4 regions of the Niveibacterium sp. COAC-50 genome follow, and region 2 is predicted to be linked to each of the others. Evidence: predicted binding sites of a transcription regulator. Region 2 holds the regulator's gene; each other region holds the start of a gene.
The links. The regulator sigma-54, encoded in region 2, starts transcription at its own class of promoters, with help from an activator protein. The targets are predictions, from matches to a motif close to TGGCACGCTTNCTGCTNA.
Positions count from the first base shown of each region.

Region 1: the regulator sigma-54 is predicted to act here: its motif matches at 2,017-2,034, upstream of HH302_RS22355 (PEP-CTERM sorting domain-containing protein).
Region 3: the regulator sigma-54 is predicted to act here: its motif matches at 2,808-2,825, upstream of HH302_RS16330 (PEP-CTERM sorting domain-containing protein).
Region 4: the regulator sigma-54 is predicted to act here: its motif matches at 2,207-2,224, upstream of adh (aldehyde dehydrogenase).

Region 1 covers NZ_JABCJM010000006.1:191,452-195,959, forward strand. Annotated here, with positions in the region: gene HH302_RS19295 (XrtA system polysaccharide chain length determinant) at 1-201, opposite strand, end outside; gene HH302_RS19300 (XrtA/PEP-CTERM system exopolysaccharide export protein) at 236-859, opposite strand; gene HH302_RS22355 (PEP-CTERM sorting domain-containing protein) at 1,023-1,919, opposite strand; gene HH302_RS19310 (ThiF family adenylyltransferase) at 2,164-3,030, opposite strand; gene HH302_RS19315 (PEP-CTERM/exosortase system-associated acyltransferase) at 3,185-3,943, shown strand; gene mnhG (monovalent cation/H(+) antiporter subunit G) at 3,948-4,253, opposite strand; gene HH302_RS19325 (monovalent cation/H+ antiporter complex subunit F) at 4,237-4,508, opposite strand, start outside.
Region 2 covers NZ_JABCJM010000002.1:555,406-559,913, reverse strand. Annotated here, with positions in the region: gene HH302_RS10070 (PsiF family protein) at 1-54, opposite strand, end outside; gene hprK (HPr(Ser) kinase/phosphatase) at 126-1,070, opposite strand; gene ptsN (PTS IIA-like nitrogen regulatory protein PtsN) at 1,057-1,524, opposite strand; gene hpf (ribosome hibernation-promoting factor, HPF/YfiA family) at 1,642-1,965, opposite strand; gene HH302_RS10050 (RNA polymerase factor sigma-54) at 1,977-3,452, opposite strand; gene lptB (LPS export ABC transporter ATP-binding protein) at 3,469-4,191, opposite strand; gene recX (recombination regulator RecX) at 4,178-4,508, opposite strand, start outside.
Region 3 covers NZ_JABCJM010000004.1:163,844-168,351, forward strand. Annotated here, with positions in the region: gene HH302_RS16315 (TIGR00266 family protein) at 1-521, opposite strand, end outside; gene HH302_RS16320 (TIGR00266 family protein) at 533-1,195, opposite strand; gene HH302_RS16325 (M48 family metallopeptidase) at 1,249-2,409, opposite strand; gene HH302_RS16330 (PEP-CTERM sorting domain-containing protein) at 2,856-3,662, shown strand; gene HH302_RS16335 (CbbQ/NirQ/NorQ/GpvN family protein) at 3,764-4,508, shown strand, end outside.
Region 4 covers NZ_JABCJM010000005.1:248,771-253,278, forward strand. Annotated here, with positions in the region: gene HH302_RS18320 (hypothetical protein) at 1-311, shown strand, start outside; gene adh (aldehyde dehydrogenase) at 634-2,154, opposite strand; gene HH302_RS18330 (LysE/ArgO family amino acid transporter) at 2,669-3,271, shown strand; gene HH302_RS18335 (EF-hand domain-containing protein) at 3,311-3,985, opposite strand; gene HH302_RS18340 (DUF190 domain-containing protein) at 4,255-4,508, opposite strand, start outside.

The DNA of each region.
Region 1 (4,508 bases), on a different contig from region 2:
GACCGCCAAACCTTGCATGAGCGGTTTCAACACCGACTGTGTGTCGACGAACACGCGAGCGCGTGCCTCGTATTTGTCGGGGATCAGCATCACCACCACGGCCAGTACGACACCGCCGATCCAGGCCGCGAGCAAGCCCCACCAGCGATACCGCCACATTCCGCGGGCGTGAGCTATTGCACTTGCGAGAAGTTCTTCCAATTTGTACGACCTGTCGAATGAGCGCGAGACGTGCTTAGAACCAGCCTTGGGGAATGATCAGAACGTCACCCGGGCGCATATCCACGTTCGCGGAAACGTCGCCACGCTTGAGCAGATCCTTCAAGCGAACGCTGTACTGCTTGCCACCTTCGGCAGTGCGCAAAATGCTTGCCTTGTTGCCGTCCGCGAAGTCAGTGATACCGCCCACGGCGATCATGACGTCAAGAAGACTCATCTTCTGTTTGTACGGGAGGATCTGCGGCTTGGCCGCCTCGCCGACAACCCGGATCTGCTCGCTGTAGGGCCCGACAAAACCCGTCACCACAACGGTGACAATCGGATCCCGAATGTACTTGGCTAGCTGCTTCTCGATGTCACGAGCAAGCGTTGAGGGATCCTTGCCCATTGCAGGCAGATCCTCAACCAGCGGGGTCGTGATCTTGCCATCAGGCCGAACAGGAACCCCCATCGACAACTCCGGGTTGCGCCACACGACAACGCTCAGCATGTCGCCAGCACCGATCAGATAGTTGTAGTCCGAGGCCACAGCGCCGCTTGGCGCTGGCGGGTACTGAGTAGCACACCCGCTGACGAACAACGCAAGAGCGGACACAACACATGCAAACCAAGACGCTTTGACAAGAGTACCGCGAGCCATGACGACCCCCCAATGAACGAGCACAAACACGCAAACGCCTGGACGATGGTACGCGAGCCCCGCCAGTGGATGCGCCAAAAATGACACGGTTCAGTTTGTCGACCGCAAAAAAGCGGAACGGCCCTTTCGGGCCGTTCCGCTTTGCTTGATGCGAAGCTACTTGTTACTTCATCTTCCGACGTGCACCGGCAGCCAGCCCGAGCATGCTCAGACCCAGCAGCGACAGGGTGCCCGGCTCCGGAACTTCGAAGTCGATCGACGAGTCGAGTTGCGACTGGCGAACGTAGCGGGTTTTCCCATCGGCACCAACGAAGGCACGCAGCTGCGACGGGGTCGGCAGCGGCGGATCAACGTTCGTGTCGAGCGTCCAAGACAGCACACCCTTGTCACCTTCAACCTCCGCAAAGGTCTTGCCCGACAGAATGTCGTTCCAGAAACCAGCCACAAACGGATCAGCAGTTTCGTTCGCATCGGTGATGTCGCCATCACCATTGAAGTCGAACGTAAAGGTGCCCATCACATCCAAGTTAGCCGCAGCGATATCCGAACCATTCACCTTCATGTGCAGAAGCTGCTTGCCATTGTTGGCATCGCCACTGACGTAGAAGAGGTCGAAATAACCACCGTTGAAATACGGCGTACCGCCAGCGCTAATGCCACCGGTGAAGTAGTAGTTGAAGCTCATGCCCCAACCACCCGGGGTGTTGAAACCCTCGGTGTCATCCGTCAGCGGATCAAGCGGGTTGAGCGCATCAATATTGCGCTGGCCAGAAGATGCAGTATCAGTGATCTTGACACCCGGGGTGCCGTTGATCGAAGCCGCGGTCGTCGTACCCACAACACCGAAGCTATTCAGAATCGACTTGATGTTCGTATCGTAAATCTTGGCGCCGGGGCCGATCGGGCCGCCAGGAACCACCGGCTCGTAAATCGAGGTAGCAAGGCTACCCGTCAGACCGAGTTGAGTGATTTCACCGGTTTTGCCGTCACCGAAGATGCTTGCACCACGGTTGATGTACACCGGACCCGCGACCGCTTGCGCAGCCGCACCGACGAGCACCAACGACGCAGCAATCTTTGAGAGCTTAGTCAGTTTCACGGTTGCTTCCTTTCAGTTATCTCTATCGATCGGGGCCAGTTCGCCCGTCGTAGAGCTATAAGCAACCGGTGTGCCACGTTTTAGCCGATCTTGCGATTCTTTGATTTATCAAACACTTAGAGAGCTCAAAAACCGCGCTCGACAGATCACGCTCAAGTTCAAATCCGGTGGCTGTAAGGCCTGCCGACACCCACCGGATCGCAGGCTAAGCGGACTTGGCCAACATGCGCGCGCCGATGCGGATCGCCAAGCGCTGCAAGGGATTCCGATGCCCACCGGGTCGCCAGGTGCGCACCAAGCGGTTGGTGTAGGCATCGAAGTGATAACCCCACGGCGCGCCGCGGACGCCGCCGCGATTGAGGATCAGCTTGAGTGTCTCGGTTGCAGCGGCGCCAGCGCACAGCATGCAACCCATGACGGTGGACGGCCCTTTGCGATCCTTGAGACTGATACGGTTCGGCTCAACCAGGTAGTCGTTGTGCAAACGACGAGGGGCAAGCCCAACCAGGAAGCGAAGCGCCTTTTCAGTGTCGGATCGCCCCTCGAAGCCAAAATAGTCCTCAAAACTCATGCCACCCGGCAAGAACACCAGCACTGAGGTTCCCATCCCGAGCGGAGCAGCAGTCACTGCCGGTATGCCGAGCCGGTGGCAAGTCGCGAAAGCGAGCTGGCGAGCCTTGAAGGCAAAGAAGTCGAGGCCATCGACATAGACCGATGCCCCGTCCAGAAAGGCCTCGATGTTCGACTCATCGACGCCCTTCGGAAACACGCGGATGTCGGCCTCAGGATTGATGTCCTTGGTCATCGCAGTGATGACTTCCGCTTTTTGCTTGCCAACGGTGCTGACCATGGCACCGGCTTGACGGTTGAAGTTCGGGTAGTCGAAGGCGTCGAAATCAGCGATCGAGAACTTGCCGACCCCAAGACGCGCGAGCGTCGTGACGTGGAAGCCTCCGACCCCCCCGAGACCCGCGACGGCAACGCGCGCGTTACGCAACCGAGCCTGCTCGGCTTCGGTCGTCCAGCCGAGGTTGCGCGAGAACGCGTTGTCGTAATCAAAACCTGACGCCATACTTTGATTCATTTCTGACGCTCCTCAAGTAATCAGCCGCACAGGCCGGCAAGCACATAGGCGCTCACGTCATCATAGCCTCACGTTAGCGGCGCATTAAGGCAATACGCCCGGCGATTGGCACAACAGAGCTTCCGCAGGCACGGAGACAAAGATGTCAGCCGAACTGGTTCCAGGCAATCTGGGTGATAGCTTCAGCAAGTATTTCGAGATCGTTCCGGCGCTCGACGACGCGGTTCGGCATGAGGCGTTTTACGTTCGCCATGAGGTGTATTGCAAGGATCTGCACTTCGAGGACGAGCGGGCGAACCGTGAGGAGACGGATGACTACGACGCCCAGTCCCTGCATTGCGTACTGCGGACGCGCGGCGAGCATGCGCGGCCGGTTGGCTGCACTCGGATGATCCTGGCCAATCCGGACGATCCGACAGCGCCGCTCCCGTTCGAGAAATACTGTGCCGCGACGCTCGATCGCTCGGTGATCGATCCGGCAGAACTCCCCCGCTCGGCGATTGCCGAGGTGTCCAGATTGGCCGTGGTCTCCGACTTCCGGCGCCGGAAAGATGAGCAGGACAAGCCGGTGTCGATCAGTGACGACGACTTCCGCTCGGGCGGCGCAACGCCTCGCTTCCCATTTATCCCGGTGAGTCTGTACCTCGCGTGCGTCGTCATTTCGCTGCGGGAAGGCATCGACCACTTGTTCGTGCTGACCGAGCCTCGGCTGGCGATGCACTTCGCGCGGATTGGTTTCGATATCCGCCAGATCGGCGGACCGATCGAACACCGCGGCAAACGCGTGCCGTCATACCTGCGGCCGGCCGTGATCAAACGCGACTTGAAGCCGATGATGCGGCCGCTGTATGACGTCGTAGACGCGTCGATAGCGCGGGCTTACGCCGCGGCGGGGCGTTAGGCGGTCACGCGTCGTCGCGCCTGGAGTCGGCCGAAGCCGCACGCGCCAGCATGTGAGCGCTGACCGGCGCTGTGATGAAGACAAAGCCAAGCGGTATCAGGTAGCGCAGGCTGAGCGGGCCATCAAGGAAGTAAAAGTGGATTGCCAGCGCAGCCAACGCGCAACCGGCACCAAGCGTGGCCGCCTTCGTTGGCGCATGCAGCCGCAGCATGAATTCGGGTAGCCGCACGAGGCCCCAGGCCCCAACCAAGGCAGCGAAGCCGCCCACCACCAACAGCACGGCGACGATAGCATCAGCCCAGATCGGCATCGCGCCCTCCCCGCGAACGAATCAGATAACGGGCCGCCGTCACGGTGCCGACAAAGCCAAGCATTGCGATGGCGAGCATGCCCTCGAAATTGAACGGATTGCCCGAGCTCATGCCGAGCACTGCAATCAGCGACAGCGCCACAACGTAAAGCGTATCAAGTGCCAACACGCGGTCGTGTGCCGCAGGCCCGCGCAGAAGGCGGACACCGCAGAGCAGCAGGGCAAGCAGATAGGCAAGCGCGGCGAACGGCAGAA
Region 2 (4,508 bases):
GAGCAGGGCGAACTGCGCGGCCAGAGCTGCAGCCAAGATCACAAGCTTATTCATGCTAGGCCTCCGGAGGAGAGATTGGGGTAGAGCCGCCACCGATGTGGCGGAAGGAGATGCGGGCGTTCGGGCTACAGGTCTTCTTCGTCGAGATCCAGCGCAGAGCGTTGGCGATCAACGAATTCCTGCATCGAGTCTATGCCACGTAACTGAAGAATGGTATTTCGCACCGCCGCTTCCAGCAACACCGCAAGGTTGCGGCCGGCGGCAACCGGCAGGGTGACGCGGCGGGTTGGTACACCGACGATATCCTGCATATCGTCTTCCAGCGGCAGGCGTGGCATCTGCGCGCTTTCGCCGCGGATCTGGCGATGCAGATGTACCACCAGCTTGAGCTTCATCTTCCGGCGGCATGCGGTTTCGCCGAAGATCGTGCGGATGTTCAGGATGCCGAGACCACGGACTTCCAGGAAGTCCTTCAACATTGGCGGGCAGCGCCCTTCCAGCACACCGGGCGCGATGCGCGAGACTTCGACCACGTCGTCCGCGACGAGACCGTGACCGCGCGAGATCAGTTCGAGCGCAAGCTCGGATTTGCCGGCACCGGAATCGCCGGTGATCAGCACGCCGAGCCCGAGCACATCCATGAACACGCCGTGCAGCGAGGTCTTCTCGGCAAGGTTGCGCGCAAGATAGGTGCGCAGCGAATCGATCACGCGGGCCGTCTCGGCCGAGGTTGTGAACATTGCGACGCGTGCGCTTTCGAACGCACTCTGGATCAGCGGCGGCACTTCACATCCGTCCGCCACGATCATCGCTGGCGGGTGCGCCAGCAAGATGCTCTCCAGCTGATGCTGTACCTTGTCGCGTGCCTGGCGACGAATCCAGCCCAGCTCCGCCTCGCCCATCACCTGAATGCGGTTCGGGTGGATGATGTTGAGGTGGCCTACCAGCTCGGCTGGCCACACTTTCTCATTTGGAACCTGAACCTCGACATCGAGCGGGCCGGCGAGATGGCTCAGGCCGAGCCGGTCGCGGTTGTCCTCGTAGATCCGGGCGACGCTAGTTCGCCGCATTCGGGTTCCAGTTCACGAACAGGGTGTGGGCCTCGGACGCATCACTGGCCTGCGCCAGTGCATCGCGGAAGCTGCGGTCGGAGAACATCTGTGCGAGCTCCGATAGCAGTCGCAGGTGGTGCTCGGTGGCGCTTTCCGGCACCAGCAGCACGAACATCAGATTCACCGGCTTGCCGTCCGGGGCCTCGAATGGCACGGGCTGCGCAAGGCGGATGAAGGCACCGACGGCGTCGCGCAGGCCCTTGATACGGCCGTGCGGAATCGCAATGCCTTGTCCAAGGCCGGTGGAGCCGAGCTTTTCACGCGTGAAAAGTGCGTCGTAGACGGCGCTGCGCGCGAGTCCCTGATGGTTTTCGAAGAGCAGGCCAGCCTGTTCGAAGACGCGCTTCTTGCTGCTCGCCTCAAGATCGACGAGCACATTGGACGGCGGCAGCAGCGGGGCGATGAGATTCATGCTTGGGGTTCAGAAATGCACTGCGCGCCCGAAGGCGCGCAGATCCGGGGTCAGCTCATGTTCGGCGCGGGGGCTTTCCGCAAGCTTACGCGCCGGGATTCACTAGAGCGACCGTGATTACGATTCTGCAGATTGGCGCTTGTGCGCCTCGTGGCCGTGATCGTAGGACTTTTCCTTGTGCTTGAGAACCTGCCTGTCCAGTTTGTCCGTCATGGCGTCGATTGCGGCATACAAATCTTCGTCAATGCTCTCGACGAAAATGTCCTTGCCGCGTACATGTACCGTCACTTCCGCCTTTTGCTTCAGCTTTTCCACCGACAGGATCACGTTAACGCTCGTGACGTGATCGAAGTGGCGAATCACGCGATCCAGTTTCGATGTTACGTAGTCGCGGAGCGCGGCGGTAACTTCGAGATGGTGTCCGGTGATGTTCAGGTTCATGATTTATCCTCTCAGATCATCTTGCGCTGGCTGACCGGCGGGATGTTGAGCGACTCGCGGTACTTTGCGATGGTACGCCGCGCAACGACAATCCCCTGCTGGCCGAGAAGCTCGGCAATCCGCGCATCGGATAGCGGTTTTTTGCGATCCTCTGCCGCGACCAGCTGGCGAATCAGCGCACGAATCGCCGTAGCTGAACACGCGCCGCCAGAATCCGTGGCGACGTGGCTGCCGAAAAAATACTTCAGTTCAAGGATACCTCTTGGCGTGGCCATGTACTTCTGCGTGGTCACCCGAGAGATCGTCGACTCATGCAGATCAAGCTGCTCTGCGATTTCGCGCAGTGTCAGCGGACGCATTGCCACGTCCCCATAATCGAAGAACTGCCGCTGGCGGTCAACGATTGCCTGGGATACCCGCAGGATCGTGTCAAACCGTTGCTGCACGTTCTTGATCATCCAGCGTGCCTCCTGCAACTGCCCGGCCAGTGATCCGGCCGAGCCGCGGTTCTGCTGCAGGATTCCGGCGTAGAGCTGGTTGATCCGCAGCTTGGGCATCGCGTCCGGGTTCAGTGTCGCACTCCAGTGGCCGCGCACCTTGCGCACGATCACATCCGGGATCACATATCGCGTCTCGATTGCGGCAAACCGCGCACCGGGGCGCGGATCGAGGCTGCAAACGAGCTGGTGCGCCTCGCGCAGGGTTTCGTCGCTGCAACCCAGATGCCGCTTGAGTCGCACGAAATCCCGCGCGGCCAGCAGCTCCAGATGCTGCTCGACGATGATGATCGCGGCTTCACGCGCAGCGCTCTCAGGCAGCAGGCGCAATTGCAGCTTCAGGCATTCGCCTGGCGAGCGTGCGCCGATGCCCGGCGGATCGAGGTTCTGCAGGTGCGCGAGGGCGATCTGCAGCTCGTCGACGTCAACTTCAAACTCGGACGGCAACAGCTCCAGCAGTTCGTCGAGCGGCTGGGTCAGATAGCCATCGTCGTCGAGCGCTTCGATCATGAAGCGCAGCAGCGCGCGATCGCGGTCCGACAGCGGCATTAGGGCAACTTGTTCATCCAGGTGGTCGCGCAGGCTCGTCTGCGCAGCACGGAATTCCTGGAAATCCGTCTCGTCGTCATCGTCGCGATTGCCGCTGCCGCTGCCGCCGCCTTCGCCGGACCACTCGGTGGGGCCGTCGTCATAGCTGCCGGCATCGTCGAAGCTCGGCTCGCTTGGTTCGGGCGAGGTCTCGGCCGCTTCGGCCGCCGCATCGTTGGCGGTGTCGGTGCGTTCGTCGCCGCTCGGCGCGGTGGCGGATTGCCCCCAGGCTTCCGGGTCCGACTCGGCGTCTTCGCGTTCGAGCAAGGGGTTCTCGAGCAGCATGCGCTCGATTTCGCTGTTGAGCTCCAGTGTCGATAGCTGCAGCAGCTTGATCGACTGTTGCAGCTGCGGGGTCAGCGCGAGCTGCTGGGAGATGCGGAGCTGGAGCGAGGGCTTCATCGTGGGGGTTGCGCGATCAGAGTCGGAAATGCTCGCCGAGGTAAACCTCGCGAACCTTGTCGTTCTGGACGATTTCGTCGGGGCGGCCGCTGGCGAGCACCACCCCTTCGGTGATGATGTAAGCGCGGTCGCAGATGCCCAGCGTCTCGCGCACGTTGTGATCGGTGATCAGCACGCCGATGTTGCGATCCTTCAGGAAGCGGATGATCTTCTGGATATCGATCACCGCGATCGGGTCGACGCCGGCGAAGGGTTCGTCGAGCAGGATCACCTGCGGGTTGGTGGCCAGCGCGCGGGCAATTTCAACCCGCCGCCGCTCGCCGCCCGAGAGGGACATCGCGGTTGCATCGCGCAAGTGCGTGATGCCCAACTCGCCCAGCAGCTCATCGAGCCGCGCGGTGAGTTTGTCCTTCGGCAGCTTCTGCAGTTCGAGCACTGCGAGGATGTTCTCGGCCACCGTGAGCTTGCGGAATACCGAGTTTTCCTGCGGCAGGTAGGACAAGCCCAGATGCGCCCGCTTGTGGATCGGCAGGTGGGTGATTTCCTTGTCGTCGAGGGTGATCGTGCCGCCGTCGGCACGCACCAAGCCAACGATCATGTAGAAACAGGTCGTCTTGCCGGCGCCGTTGGGGCCGAGCAGGCCGACCACCTCACCGCTGCCGACTTCGAAGCCGACATCGCGCACGACAGTGCGTGCCTTGTAGCGCTTGGATAGACCGCCTACCTTAAGCAGACTCATCGAACGGCTCTTTCAACACTTTTCTTACGACCTCCGCGGAAAATCCGCGGGCGGTCAGAAAGCGCGCCTGGCGCGCCCATTCCTTTGCATCGCCCGGCGTACTGCCGAACTTGCGCGCCCACACTGCACGGGCGCGCTCCAGTTCTGTCTCGCCCAACTCACTCGCCAGCGCTTCGGAGATCGTTTCCGGATCCACGCCGCGCTGTGCGAGTTCATGCTGGATGCGTCGCTGGCCGAGCCGGCCGGCACGGCTGCGCACGTAACTTTCGGCAAAGCGGCTGTCGGACAGCAGGCCCAGTTCGCTCATCCGGTCGAGT
Region 3 (4,508 bases), on a different contig from region 2:
TCCAGCGTCTCCTGGAAGGCGACGATATGGCCGGTATCGACGATGTGCTCGCCGTCGACCTCGATCGGATAGATCGCCCCAAAGGAACTCAGCACCACCTTGCCGCGCCCGGAGAGCTTGAGCCAGAACAGGCTTTCGCCCGACAGCAGGTTCTTGAAGCCCTGCCAGGTCGTATCGATGTCGACACCCTGCTCGCAGGCGACGAACGAGCCGGCTTGCACCAGCAGCGCATCGCCATCCAGCGTGTAGTCCATCATGTCGCCGGCCAGTGCCGTGCCCAACACCACTTCGCCGGGCCCGCTGCGCGCAGTGAAGTGGTTGAGGAAGAACGACTCGCCACCGAACAAGCGCTTGGCCGCCTTCAGCAGCCCGCCTTTGCCGCGTTTGTGCGTAGTGGTTTCGATATCGAGCTGGCCGCTCATCGCGATCATCGCGCCCGATTCGGTCGTGCAGCTCTCGCCTGCGGCCAGCAGCAGCGTTGCTGCGGTATTGCCCGGGCGATGAATGAATTCGACTTGCATGCGCGCCTCGCTCAGCTCAGTTTCGGGTTGATCCAGCCGGTCAGGCCGGAGAGGCTGCGCGTCTGGATCACCACGCGGCCCTTGCCGCTGACACGCGTGACGAGCCCTTCGCCGCCGAAGAGGCTGGAGAAGATGCCGCCGGCCAGTTGCAGGCGCAACTTGATCCCCGGTTCGTAAGCAACAAGGTGGCTGTTGTCGACGATGTACTCACCGTCGATCTCCCTATCGAGCAGCGCGCCGTAAGCGCCGTACCACAGCGTGCCGCTGCCTTTCACGACAGTGCGGAACAGCCCTTCGCCGGCGATCCACGAGACGAAGCCGGCAAAACCGACGCTGAGCTTGAGCCCTTCGGTGCTGGCCAGATAGGCGCCGGGCTGCAGGTAGAAGGTGTCGTTGTGCAGTTCCAGCGCACGGATACCGCCCGGTGTGGGCTGCACCAGCGTCAGCGAACGCGGGCGCTTGGTGTTGTTCTTGAAGACGTTGACGAACAGCGTCTCGCCGGCGAGGTACTTGCGCAGCAGGCCGGCTAAAAAACCGCCATTTAAGCGCGCCTGCAAGTCGAGGTCGGCCGACATGCTGCTCATCGCATCGGATTCGGCGACCACGCTGTCGCCGGGCTCCAGTGTCAGGTCGACATAGGAAAAAGCATCACTGCCGCGGATTTCCGCTTTCATCGTCGTCTTTCGTCGTGGTTGTACTGGCCAGGCGTCTCGTTTGACGCCGGCATTCATTCCGGGGTCTTCACAAACGCTTGAACCTGCGCCTTCAGCGCCGCAAAGGCCGCGCGATCGTCGCGCCAGGTCTGGGCTGGCAGCTTCGCCAGCCGAGCCTGCAGCTTGGCAATGCGCTCATCGGTGTCGGGGTGGGTGCCGAGGTAGGCCATCGCGCCGCGCGCGGCATCCTGCGCATCGGCATCGCCCAATTGCTTGAGCTGTTTGCGCTCTTCTTCGCGAATCGTGCGGAAGAATCCGATCAGGCCGGCCGGGTTGATCTGCGCACGCGTCAGCAGGTCGAACCCGGCACGGTCTGCCTCGCGCTCGAAGTCGCGCGAATACTTCTGGTTGATCAGCATCGGCGCCGCACCGGCGACGGCGGCAATCAGGCCGGAGGCATCGCCGATCAGCGCCTGCGCCACCGCATAGACGCCGACGCTCTTGATCACCGAGCGCAGGCCGTGCTGCTCGGTCACATGCGAGATCTCATGCGCGAGCACGCCCTGCAGCTGGTCGGGCGAAGTCGCCTTCAGGATCAGCCCGGAGTGAATCACGACCTCGCCGCCCGGCAGCGCGAAGGCGTTGAGGCTGGGGTCGTTGATCACGTGGAAGTGGTAGCGATAGCGGTCACCAGCCTGCGCCACCAGGGGTGCCACCAGCGGTTTGAGCAAGGCCTCGGCCGTCTTGTCCGGCATGAAGGTTTTCTGCACGCGGAACTGCTTGATCGCCGTCTCACCGAGCGATTGTTCCCAATCGGCCGGCAGGCGCCGCGCCACCACGGCACTGAGACCATCGAGCGAGAAGTAGAGCGCCAACGGCAGCAAGACAATCAGGCCCAGCACCGTGGCAAGACTGCCCCAGCCGAGCAAGCGGCGCTTGCGACGATGCTGCCGCAGGCGCTGCACGGCCGGGTGGTCGGCCAGCGCGGATTCCGCCAGCAATGCATGGTCGCTGGTATAGAGCTGCCACGCCGGCAGCGCCGGATGGGTGATGAAGACCAGGCGATCGCTCGCACCGCCGAGGCTGAGCTGCAAGCCCGCCAGAGGCAGATCCACCGCTTCGCCGGCGCCCTCGAAGCGAAGCTGGCCGGCGTGCACCGCCAGCCGCCCGGCACAGCGCCCACCGGGCAGGTTTTCGTTGAAGGCTTGCGCGTCGAATGCGCGATCGGCAGTCATCTGAAGCGTCGATTCCTGTTTGCTTTACTTGTGCCGCCGACTGCACGTGCCACGGAGATCGCGGCAGGAGCCACGACAGCTCTTCAGGCGGAAACCATAGAACAAGCCAAGCAAAATCGCAGCGCGCGCTCGGCAAACGGCGTGCGCAATTTGGGTAAGCGCGCACGATTTCCGCTGCGGCCCAACCAAAATCGCCAAAATTATCGAAGTCGCATTTTCTTACAGCTTTGGCGCGCTTGAAACTGCGCTTGATCAAGCGAATCGGCCCTCTGGGCAGCCAGCACGACCGGGTGGTGTGCCAAACATCACGGCGCACCGGCCGAATCGTGAATTTGTTCCTGTCGACAGAACTATCAAAGTCGCCTGATCGCCCAGCCGAATCTACGTTTTTGTTGAACTGGCACGATTGCTGCTGGTGCAGCGCATCACGACAACGTGGATTCACCATGTCATTCCGCGCACTCACCCTGCTCTGCTGTGCCCTCGTCTCGCACTCTGCCGCCGCTTATGTCATCGACGGCAACCTTCAATCCGACTGGTCGATCAACAGGGCGACCATGACCCCTGGCGCCAGCGTCAAGGGCTATACGGTGGAAGACTGGACACGCAACAGCAGCGGCTACCTCGACCCGGGCTACGGCGGGCAGGCCTACGACGCCGAGGCGCTGTACGTCGACTACGACGCCACCTACCTCTACCTCGGCCTCATCACCGGCCTGAACCCCGCCACGCGCATGGGCAACAACACCTACGCACCGGGCGACTTCCTGATCGATTTCGGCCGCGACGGCAAATTCGAATACGGTTTCACCACCACCGTGATCAAGAACGCGAACGGCAGCCTCTATCGCCCGACGATCCAGGTCGGATCGCTGTACCGCGTCGGCGACGCCGCCAACGGCTGGTACTTCGGCCTGTGGGACAACCAGAACAGCAGCTATGCGCGCGGGCGTGACCCGGTCGCGGTGAAGGCGGGCACGCTGGTCGGCAGCGGCCAGATCGCAACCGGCGGTGCAGTCACCGGCTACGGCAAGTACAGCACCGACACGCATTACATGATCGAGGCCGCGATTCCGCGTGCGCTGTTCGGCGCCGACTGGGGCCTGCCGTTTGATGTGCAGTGGGCAATGCTGTGTGGCAACGATGTGATCAAGGCCGATCCGCCGCTGCCCACGCCCGAGCCGATGAGCCTCGCCCTGGTCGGCAGCGCACTCGGAGCACTGGCACTGAGTCGCCGTCGGCGTTCAGTGTGAGCCGGCATACCGTCTGATCGTCACCCCGCGCGCGGCGCCCGCCGCGCGCAAATTGCCGCGAATCAAGGAAGCACCGGGGCGCGCGGCCGATGCTGCGCCCCATGAACGCACGCATCGAAACGGAAGCCACGCTTCCCTACTACGCCCCCAGCGGCGACGAGGTCGCGCTCTTCGAGCAAGCCTGGCGCAATCGCTTGCCGGTGCTGATCAAGGGGCCAACCGGCTGCGGCAAGACACGCTTTGTCGCGCACATGGCCGCGAAGTTGGGCCTGCCGCTCTACACCGTTGCCTGTCACGATGATCTGTCCGCCGCCGACCTTGTAGGTCGCCACCTGATCGGCGACGGCAAGACCGTGTGGTGCGATGGCCCGCTGACCCGCGCGGTGCGCGAAGGCGGCATCTGCTACCTCGACGAAGTGGTCGAGGCGCGCAAGGACACCACCGTGGTGCTGCACCCGCTCGCCGACGATCGCCGCGTGCTGCCGATCGAGCGCACCGGCGAGCAGCTCGAAGCGCCGCCCGGCTTCATGCTGGTGGTGTCGTACAACCCGGGCTACCAGAACTTTCTGAAGAGTCTGAAACCCTCGACGCGCCAGCGCTTCGTCAGCCTCGCCTTCGACTTCCCGACCGCCGAGCGCGAGATCGGCATCCTGACCGGCGAAACCGCCTGCGATCCGATGCTCGCGCGCCGCCTCGTGTCGATCGCCGGCAGTCTGCGTACGCTCAAGGACGTCGACCTCGAAGAGGCGGTTTCGACACGCCTGCTGGTTTACGCCGCACGCCTGATCGGCTCTGGCGTCGCGCCGCTGGTGGCCTGCCGTGCCGCAATCGTCGAAAGCCTGACGG
Region 4 (4,508 bases), on a different contig from region 2:
CTCCCGAGTTCATGTTTGCTCGTTCGCTGCTGACGAATGCCACTCACATCGCTTTCCTTGGCTTCGCGTTTGACCCTCTGAACGTCGAGCGGCTCGGCGGAGTTGATACATGCCGCACTCGCATTGAGATACATGGCAAACCGGTGCTCCGAACCGTAGTAGCAACGACGTACCAAATGACAGCTACCGAGTCCCTGGTCGCGCGTCAAAACACTCGCGCAGACGCACCGCAGGACGTAAGAGGTGACATGGAGTATCGCGATATGCCCTGCGTAAAGATGTTGCGGGAGACAGGGTTCTTCCTTCGCTGAAAGGTACGGCTTGGAGCGGGCAGATCAGTCCTGTTGTGCGGATACGCCGAAGGAGAATCCGCACTACGTCCTGCCTTGGCCACCTTTGGACTGGCGCCCGAACTGGCTGCACGGACCGACGACTGCAGTTAAAAAAGGCGGGGCGACAAGTCGCCCCGCAAGGGAAGGATGGAGCTTCCCGATTCGAATCGGACCTGCATCAGAACGTTTCGATCGGCGTCACGAGCGGCCCGAGGTCGAAGTGAGAAGCGCAGCCGTACATCCGGTACGGCGAGCATCGCAGCTTCGAGATCGGGACGCGCAGTAGCCGAGCGAAGCGTTCTCAGAAGAAGCCGAGCGCCTTGGGGGAGTAGCTGACGAGCAGGTTCTTCGTCTGCTGGTAGTGGTCCAGCATCATCTTGTGCGTTTCGCGGCCAATGCCCGATTCTTTGTAGCCGCCGAAGGTCGCGTGCGCCGGATAGGCGTGGTAGCAGTTGGTCCACACCCGGCCGGCCTTGATGCCGCGGCCCATGCGGTAGGCGGTGTTGGCGTCACGCGTCCACACGCCTGCGCCGAGCCCGTAGACCGTGTCGTTGGCAATTGCGAGCGCCTCCGCCTCGTCCTTGAAGGTAGTCACGGCCACGACCGGGCCGAAGATCTCTTCCTGGAAGATGCGCATCTTGTTGTGACCGCGGAACATCGTCGGCTGGATGTAGTAGCCCTCTGCCAGCACGCCGCCAAGTTGTGCCCGTTCGCCACCGATCAGGCAGTTCGCGCCCTCCTGCTTGCCCAGCGCGAGGTAGCTCTGGATCTTGTCCATCTGCATCTGCGAGGCCTGTGCGCCCATCATCGTCGCGGCATCAAGCGGGTTGCCCTGCTTGATCGCGCGCACGCGGGCGAGTACGCGATCCATGAATTCGTCGTACATCGATTCGTGGATCAGCGCACGCGACGGGCAGGTGCAGACCTCGCCCTGGTTGAAGGCGAACAGCACGAGGCCCTCGATCGCCTTGTCGAGAAAGTCGTCGTCCTGCGCCGCTACGTCGGCGAAGAAGATGTTGGGCGACTTGCCGCCCAGCTCCAGCGTCGCGGGGATCAGGTTGCCGGCGGCCGCTTGCGCGATCACCTTGCCCGTTGCGGTGCTGCCGGTGAAAGCAATCTTCGCGATGCGCTTGCTGGTCGCGAGCGGCATCCCGGCTTCACGGCCGAAGCCGTTGACGATGTTGAGCACGCCGGGCGGCAGCAGGTCGGCGATCAGTTCGACCAGTACCAGGATGCTGATCGGCGTCGATTCGGCGGGCTTCAGTACCACGCAGTTGCCGGCCCCCAGCGCCGGCGCGATCTTCCACGCGGCCATCAGGATCGGGAAGTTCCACGGGATGATCTGGCCGACCACACCCAGCGGCTCGTGGAAGTGGTAGGCGATCGTGTTCTCGTCGATTTCGCTGATCGAGCCTTCCTGCGCGCGCAGCACGCCGGCGAAGTAGCGGAAGTGATCGACCGCGAGCGGGATGTCGGCGTTGAGCGTCTCGCGGATCGCCTTGCCGTTGTCCACCGTCTCGGCATAGGCGAGGCGCTCGAGGTTGGCCTCGATGCGCTCGGCGATCTTCAGCAGGATGTTCGAACGCTCGGCCGGCGAGGTGCGCCCCCACTTGTCGGCGGCGGCGTGTGCGGCGTCGAGCGCCAGTTCGATGTCCTCGGCGCCGGATCGTGCTGCCTGGCAGAAGGGCTTGCCGGTGATTGGCGTGATGTTATCGAAGTACTCGCCACGCACCGGGGGCACCCACTTGCCGCCGATGAAGTTGTCGTAACGCTGCTTGAACTGGACGGGCGCGCCAGCTTGGCCGGGCAGTGCGTAGGTCATGGTCTCCTCCTGTTGTAGGTGTGCGGGCGATTGCTTCGCCTCGTGGCGTACCTGTGCAGTGCCCGTGCCAAGCGTTTTGGCGGCGCAGCTCGATCAGCCGGAAACCCATGCCGGGCGGGCATTGCGCCCCGATTGGCCTTGAGTGCGCGTGGAGGGTTCTGCGTGCCGCGGTGTCCAGTAATGGAACACCGCGTGTTCAAAGACTGGACAGCGGCAGCGGTGCGAGCGACGTCCGTTCGCTTTCAGACAGCATGGAAGTCAGGGGAGCGCGGTGCCGGGTCGAACTATTAGCAGTGCTAATGATCTGTCTGCATATTTCAGATTGCTAATTCGATGCTGCTTTGGCCGCTATCCTGTTCTCCGCGGTCCTACAAAGGTGCCGCGAGTGCCCACGCAGTCGATACGTCCGCACACCGATCCGGTGCCGGTCAGCGTTGCCGCCTCTCCTTGCTGCCTCGCGCGGCGGCGGGCGTATCGACGGGCCTCGATAACAAGCAGAGCGATCAGGTGCAGCATGAACACCCACGTCATCTTTCAAGGTTTTCTCGTTACCGCCGGTCTGATCATGGCGATTGGCGCGCAGAACGCGCATGTGCTGAAGATGGGCCTCACGCGGCAGCATGTGCTGCCGACGATTCTCGTGTGCGCGCTGTCCGATGCCTTCCTGATCGGGCTCGGCGTGACCGGCATGGGCAAGGTGATCGAACACTTCCCGGTGGCGGTGGAAGTGGCGACCTGGGGTGGTGCTGCGTTCCTGATGTGGTACGGCCTGCGTTCCTTGCGCTCGGCCTTCAGTGCGCACGCACTGACGCCCGCTGACGCGCCGCCGATGCCGCTGAAGCAGGCAATCGTGCTGGTGCTCGGCTTTACCTACCTCAACCCGCACGCCTATCTCGACACGATCGTGCTGATCGGCTCGATCGGCGGGCGTGAGCATGGGCTGGACCGCGTCGGCTTCTGGCTCGGCTGCATCGCCGCGTCGGTCAGCTGGTTCATGCTGCTCGGCTACGGCGCGCGCTGGCTGGCACCGTTGTTCGCCAAGCCGGCTTCGTGGCGGGTGCTCGATGCCATGATCGGCGTCGGCATGGGGATCATTGCGATCTCGTTGCTGCGCTGACTTGCCGGGGCGCGACGGCACCCCGGCGTTGGCGTCGCATCAGGCCTGCGTCGAGAGCAGGCTGGCGACCCCGGCACTGTTCTGATCGGTGCCGAAGGTGCCGTAAGCGTGCGCCAGTTGCAGAATCTTCATCATCAACTGCGCCTCGCTGTTGGCCTGCGCGTTCGTATTGCTGGTGTCCGACGTCGTGCCGCTGTCGCTGGTCTGCGTCGATTTGTCGTAGGCCATCGCTTCCTTGAAGCTGACCTTGCCGTCACCGTCGCTGTCCGCATCGTCGAAGTTGTTGACGATTTTGTTCAGCAGGTCGGTGCGCTTGCTGTCCTTGCTACCGATTTCCTCGATCTGGCTGCTCAGCTGATCTTTCGTGAAACCGGTGTCGTCCTTCGGCGGCGGGGGCGGCATGCCACCGGCACCACCAGGCCCGCCTGGGCCGCCCATGCGCGAGCTCATCAACTGCTGGTCGAGCTGCGAAGCGAGGTTCTCGATCGCGCTTGAGAATTCGTCCTTCGTGACCTTGCCGTCGCTGTCGCTGTCGAACTGCTTGAAGACCTCGGCCGCGTCGATATTGCTGCTCTTGCCGCGCGCCTTGTCGACCATGCTGAAGGCGGTCGTGAGGTCGTCTTCCGAGATGTAGCCCTGCTGGCGTGTGTCGATCTTCGAAAACAGCGCACTGGCGAACTGGCTGGCGCCGGATGAAATGCCGCTGATGCTCATGGTGTGCTCCTCCGTGTGGGTTGCCGCGCCTGCGATGGGCGGCCGCTGCCGGGCGGGCAGTCATGGCCTGTACACGCCAGTTCCACACCAGAATGCAGTCATGGTTATTACCAGATGCGTACGCTCCGGTCGCAGTTCACGCCAGGGTTTTGCCGCTGGGTCTTGGGGAAACGAGCGAGGCCAGCGCACGCTGCAGCGGCAAGATCTGCCGCTGCGCCGGCAAGGAAGAGTGGCCCCCGGCAGCGAATGCCGCCGGCGGTGTGGATCAGCTAGTCGGCCGTGGTGCCGAACTCCACCGGGATCCGCACGTAGAAGAGCTTGATGCCTTCCTCGCGCAGGCGCGCCATCACGCGATCGGCATCCGCTGGCGAGACGGCCATCGAAACCTCCACCGGCTGGTCGGCGAGTTCGAAGAAGTGCGCGGCGTGGAGCCGCCCTGCGCGGCCAAAGCCTTCGGCCGCGTGCAGCACCGTAGCGCCCGTTACGCCGAGGCGGCGCGCTTCGTCGAGCAACCAGTCGGCGA